Oceanicoccus sp. KOV_DT_Chl: one gene and its partner. Each later gene encodes a partner of the first gene's protein in a complex. Links are inferred from orthologs where the notes say so. Each region holds a gene or a part of one and is shown on either strand. Other genes may lie near its edges.

Region 1 (2,996 bases):
TAATAAGCTGCGCCATGCCCCATTTCAGCAGTACCCTGCGACACCGCACCAAACACTTCCATCGCCGGTACAATTTCGCCACCTCCATAGACCTTTACTGTTAGGCGACCATTACTCATGGTATTGATCAGCTTGGCGAAGGTTTCAGGGGCGGTACCTAAGCCAGGAAAGTTTTTTGGCCAGGTCGTTACCATTTTCCAATGGTAGGTTTTTTGACTTGATTGGGTGCCATTCAATTCTTGTGCTGAAACAATGTATTTAGCATCATGTGCTTTCAGCGTTTTATTACCGCGCTCGATGACCAATAACCAACTTACTGTTACCAGCGCTGCGACTAATAGCAAAATAATAAGAGGACTGTACTGCTGGTATTTTGTTGTCATATATTTACCCGATTAAATGTTTATGACGCTTTATTATTCAATATATCAAAGAGCTTCTAAATTGGCATACTGCACTACCAGCCACTTGCTGCCTTCATCTTCAAAGTTTACCTGTACTCTGGCGGATGGCCCATGGCCTTCAAAATTCAACACCGTGCCCACGCCAAAAATAGAATGCAGCACTTGCTGCCCCAAATTTATTTCAGTATCGGGAATGGCATAATTATCATAGCTGGAAGAATTATAAGCTGGAGCAAAACCCACCGGGCGGCTAATGGTGGTATTTAATCGCACTTCCTGCATTAATTCCTGCGGGATCTCACGAATAAAGCGTGACGGTGAATTATAGTTTTCATTGCCGTACATGCGTCGTGATTCTGCATAAGTGATATACAGCTTTTGCATGGCACGGGTAATACCCACATAACAAAGACGGCGCTCTTCTTCCAAACGACCGGCTTCTTCCATCGACATTTTGTGCGGAAACAAACCTTCTTCCATGCCGACTAAAAATACCAAAGGGAACTCCAAACCTTTGGCAGAATGCAAGGTCATCAACTGCACGCTGTCTTCAAATTCATCGGCCTGTTGTTCACCAGCATCCAACGCCGCAGTATCCAAGAAAGCCTGCAGCGGTGAGATGGAGTCATCTTCCGGTTCAAACTGACGCACAGCAACAACCAGTTCCTGTAAGTTCTCGACTCGGGCCTGTCCTTTTTCACCTTTTTCTTTCTGGTGAAATTCAATCAAGCCGGACACCGTCACCACATGGTCGGTTAAATCTTCCAGATTTAAATTATCGGTTTCAGTATCCAGCCCGTTAATCAGCGTTAAAAATTGCTGTAAGGCATTGGCAGCCCGATTGGGTATTAATTTCTGCTCGATTATTTTATCCGCAGCTTGCCATAAGGAAACGTCGTGTTCGCGGGCAAACTCACGCAAGATATCGACGGTCTTGCTACCGATGCCGCGAGTCGGTGTATTAATCACTCGTTCAACTGCGGTATCGTCATGGCGATTATTCACCAGCCGCATATACGCCAGCGCATTTTTTATTTCCAGTCGATCATAAAAACGCTGGCCGCCATAAATCCGATAGGGAATACCGCTGCGGATCAAGGATTCTTCCAGTACCCGCGACTGTGCATTGGAGCGATATAAAATAGCAGAGCTGGCGCGGGCATTACCGGCTTTGCTCCACTCTTCTATTTGATCGACGACAAAGCGCGCCTCATCCTGCTCGTTGAAACCGGCGTAGAGGGAAATTAATTCGCCCTCGCCATCTTCTGTCCATAACTCTTTACCTAAGCGGCCGCTATTATTTTCGATCACCGCATTAGCAGCACTCAAAATCGTTGAGGTCGAGCGATAGTTTTGCTCCAGCCGCACGATTAAAGTGTTAGGAAAGTCTTTTGAGTACTGCTGGATGTTTTCGATCTTGGCACCGCGCCAACCGTAAATGGATTGGTCGTCGTCACCCACCGCCATCACCGGGATTTTTTTACCGGCCAACACTCGCAGCCAAGCATATTGGATGGTATTGGTATCCTGAAACTCATCCACTAACAGATAACTAAAGCGGCCCTGATAATGGGCTAATATCTCCGGCTTTTTCAGCCATAACTCATGGGCGCGCAATAACAACTCGGCAAAATCGACCACTCCCTGCCGATCGCAGGCTTGCTCGTAAGCCTGATACACCCGCAACATGGTGCTGTAATTCAGGTCCTTACCGTAATCCTCAATATGGCTGGAGCGGCGACCTTCATCTTTTTGACCATTGATAAACCACTGCGATTGCTTGGGCGGCCAGCGGCTCTCATCCAAACCCAGCTGTTTATGGATACGTTTCACCATCCGCAACTGGTCATCACTATCCAGAATTTGAAAATTTTGTGGTAAACCCGCATCTTTCCAGTGGGCCTTTAACAAGCGATGAGCAATTCCGTGAAAGGTGCCCACCCACATGCTGCGATAGCCTCCTGAACCGCCCAATAGCTCTTCAATACGGGCGCGCATCTCTTTCGCCGCCTTATTGGTAAAGGTCACCGCCAGAATACTGTGGGGCGAGACACCCTCGGCCTGAATCAACCAGGCGATACGGTGAACTAACACCCGGGTTTTGCCGCTACCGGCGCCGGCTAGCACCAATAAATTACCGGCAGGAGCGGCTACGGCATCGCGCTGAGCATCATTTAAATCATTGAGAATATGAGAAACATCCATAGCGGCGCATTCTAGCAGACCTGTTTGCTAAATAGGGCAGGCTGAAGAACAAGACTATTCAAAAAAATAGGTTAGAATAGCCATCAACCGACGGCAGCCCAGCTGCTGATGATCATCAATTAATCAATAACAACGATATCCCTACTATTTTGAAACCACTGAATATCATCAATGCGATAGAACTGGCCAGACCCGATTTGCGTAAATCAGAATTAAAAGTCGCCAACTATATCCTGCAGCAGCCCGATAAAGTCATTCACCTGCGTATTGTCGATTTAGCACAGCACGCCAGTGTTAGTGAACCCACAGTGGTACGCTTTTGTCGCGCCATTGGCTGTGACGGTTTTCAGGAGTTCAAGCTAAAGCTGGCGCAACATATGGCCAACA
Region 2 (2,977 bases), 1.1 Mb from region 1 along the record:
TATTAAAAAAGCCCCCCTGTGGGTGAGCCTGTACCAGTTGAGCGCTATCTTAAGGCCAAGCGTGGATTGATAATGAAAGCCTAAGCGCTTTGGCCAGCGTCGCTCTGCTCCTTGTCCAAAATGCTTTCGCATTTTGTCGAACAGGTGGTCAGTGTGGCCCGTGAGCAACGCGAATGCTGTGGCCATCTCACCGCTGTATCAGCCAATTAAAAAAAGGCCCACCCTTGAGGGTGAGCCTTTTTTTAATTGGTACAACCGAGTGGATTCGAACCACCGACCCCCACCATGTCAAGGTGGTGCTCTAACCAACTGAGCTACGGTTGTATAAACTGTTCAACATTGAGCAAGGGGCGCGATTATAAAGAGATCAGGTGGCTTGTTCAACTCTATTAGGGTACTTAGCCCAAGTATTATTACCATTACACCCTATTTGTCATTTATGCTTTATGGCGACCAATGCCCGCACCTATTAATGTCCAGAAAATGTTAACTGTGAAACGCCTACTCCAGCCTTAGTGCACACTAATTACCCTATAAAAAAGCCTGCTGCTTTAATCCCGATAGGCGATCACGGGTACTGGCCGCTTCCTCAAACTCCAGGTTTTTCGCGTGCTGGAACATTTTTTCTTCCAATCGCTTAATTTCCTTAGCCAGCTGCTTGGGTGTTAACTTGGCAGCTTCAACCTGGTAATCCGCCGGAGTCTCAGCCACTAACTTGCCTTTGGCATCTCGGACAAAGCGCTTACCTGGCGTTCTGGCGCCCTCCATAATATCGGCTATATCTTTTTTCACACCCTGCGGTACGATTCCGTGTTTTTCATTATGGATTATTTGCTTTTCCCGGCGACGACTGGTTTCATCTATTGCCCGCTGCATCGAACCGGTCATTTTATCCGCATATAAAATGGCTTTACCATTCAGGTTGCGCGCCGCCCTGCCGATGGTTTGTATCAACGATCGATCGGAACGTAAAAAACCTTCTTTATCTGCATCAAGGATTGCGACCAGAGAAACTTCTGGCATATCCAAGCCTTCGCGCAGCAGGTTAATACCAACCAACACATCAAATTCACCTAAACGTAAGTCACGGATTATTTCTACTCTCTCAACGGTATCGATATCGGAATGAAGATAACGTACCCGAACGCCGTGCTCACTTAAATAATCAGTTAAATCCTCAGCCATCCGCTTGGTTAAGGTGGTTACTAATACTCGCTCCTCCAGTGCTACCCGCAAATGAATTTCCGACAGTAAATCGTCTACCTGCGTAGTCGCGGGACGAACTTCTATTTCGGGGTCGATCAAACCCGTAGGCCGCACCACCTGCTCCACTACACGAGCCGCGTTTTCTGCTTCATACTTTCCTGGCGTTGCTGATACAAAGATGAGCTGCGGCACCAACTGTTCCCACTCATCAAATCTCAAAGGCCGGTTATCTAACGCTGAAGGTAAGCGGAAACCATATTCCACCAAGGTTTCTTTACGAGAGCGATCGCCTTTGTACATGCCACCTATTTGCGGCACTCCCACATGAGACTCATCAATGACAACTAACGCATTTTCAGGTAAATAATCAAATAATGTGGGTGGTGCCTCGCCAGTGGCACGACCGGAAAGATAACGGGAGTAATTTTCAATGCCGGTGCAATAACCAAGCTCGCGAATCATTTCCAAATCATAGCGAGTACGCTGCTCCAAGCGCTGGGCTTCTACCAGCTTATTATTATCACGAAACTGGCTAAGACGCTCTCGCAACTCATCCTCGATATGATCCAATGCACCCAATAACGTATCACGTGAGGTGACATAATGGCTTTTAGGATAAATTGACACCCTTGGCACTCGGCGAAAAACCTCGCCCGTTAACGGGTCAAAAATTGATAAGTTATCAATTTCTTCATCGAACAATTCAATTCGCACCGCTTCTTTTTCGGAGTCCGCGGGAAAAACATCAATCACATCACCACGAACGCGATAGGTGCCGCGGGCGAAATCGATATCATTGCGCTTGTATTGCAACTCTGCCAGACGGCGTAAAATATAGCGCTGATCCACCATATCGCCACGATCCAGATGCATCATCATTTTTAGATACTGTCCTGGATCCCCCAAACCATAAATAGCGGACACCGTTGCCACCACAATAGTATCCTCTCGCTCCATTAATGCCTTGGTTGCCGATAACCGCATTTGTTCAATATGCTCATTGACGGATGAGTCTTTATCGATAAACGTATCTGAAGCAGGCACATAGGCCTCGGGCTGGTAGTAATCGTAGTAGGAGACAAAATACTCTACGGCGTTACCGGGGAAAAAATCTTTGAACTCACCGTAAAGCTGCGCTGCCAGAGTTTTGTTCGGCGCCATCACGATGGTCGGTCGCTGAATTCCCTCGATAACATTGGCAATGGTAAAGGTCTTTCCGGAGCCGGTTACCCCTAACAATGTCTGAGAATGCAGCCCAGCCTTAACTCCCTCCAGCAATCCGGCAATAGCCGTTGGCTGATCGCCTGCAGGCGCGAATTTGGATACCACTTTAAAAGGTTTGGACATGAACCGCTTCCGAGCAAAAGGCAGCAGTTTACTACAGCCCTCCCCCATAGCTCCAACCCCTTATATTTTGCATCGTACAAATAAGCATCAATTACCGCTTTTACCAAAAAATTCATAGCCTTAGCGCGCAAAACTATTGACGACTAAAGATCAGAGCTTTAATATTCGCGCCTCGTTAACGCAAGTGACGACAATTCCGGATTAGCTCAGCGGTAGAGCAGTTGACTGTTAATCAATTGGTCGTTGGTTCGATCCCAACATCCGGAGCCATATTTTAAAGGGCTGCCTCTGGCAGCCCTTTTTTATTGCCCAATAATTATCCAACAGCCACAAAAAAGGCCGCTTATTGCGGCCTTGGTAGTTTTAATGGCTTTGTTTAGCGAAATGGAACGGGCGGAAACATGACGTTTTGACAATATTCTGT

The links. The genes of interacting proteins can lie anywhere in the genome.
Region 2: the proteins of uvrD (region 1) and uvrB are in contact, whole or in part, in a crystal structure (PDB 7EGT), measured with the Thermus thermophilus proteins. The link is inferred for Oceanicoccus sp. KOV_DT_Chl from one-to-one orthologs. Residues at the interface, in WP_096412145.1 of Thermus thermophilus: His654, Arg656, Phe657, Gln666, Asp668, Glu669, Lys680, Arg681, Leu682, Ser683, Lys685, Tyr686, Ala687; in WP_096411307.1 of Thermus thermophilus: Glu23, Leu25, Arg26, Asp27, Gly28, Glu29, Arg30, Phe31, Arg55, Glu326, Asp327, Phe328, Glu379, Ser382, Gln383, His398, Gly400, Arg401.

Annotation. Positions count from the first base shown.
Region 1 is NZ_FQLF01000002.1:1,172,186-1,175,181, forward strand. Bases 20-2,941 are described here. They hold uvrD (DNA helicase II), read right to left. Parts: upstream 2,610-2,941; coding sequence 429-2,609; downstream 20-428. Other genes in these bases: UNITIG_RS09210 (TRAP transporter substrate-binding protein), read right to left, coding at 20-383; hexR (transcriptional regulator HexR), read left to right, coding at 2,768-2,941. Also shown: more of UNITIG_RS09210, read right to left, coding at 1-19; more of hexR, read left to right, coding at 2,942-2,996. UniProt on the Escherichia coli protein: A helicase with DNA-dependent ATPase activity. Unwinds DNA duplexes with 3'-5' polarity. Translocates on single-stranded DNA with 3'-5' polarity. Initiates unwinding more efficiently from a nicked substrate than double-stranded DNA.
Region 2 is NZ_FQLF01000002.1:44,069-47,045, forward strand. What follows is about bases 43-2,945. They hold uvrB (excinuclease ABC subunit UvrB), read right to left. Parts: upstream 2,554-2,945; coding sequence 532-2,553; downstream 43-531. Other genes in these bases: UNITIG_RS03830 (hypothetical protein), read right to left, coding at 2,930-2,945. Outside these bases: more of UNITIG_RS03830, read right to left, coding at 2,946-2,977. UniProt on the Escherichia coli protein: The UvrABC repair system catalyzes the recognition and processing of DNA lesions. A damage recognition complex composed of 2 UvrA and 2 UvrB subunits scans DNA for abnormalities.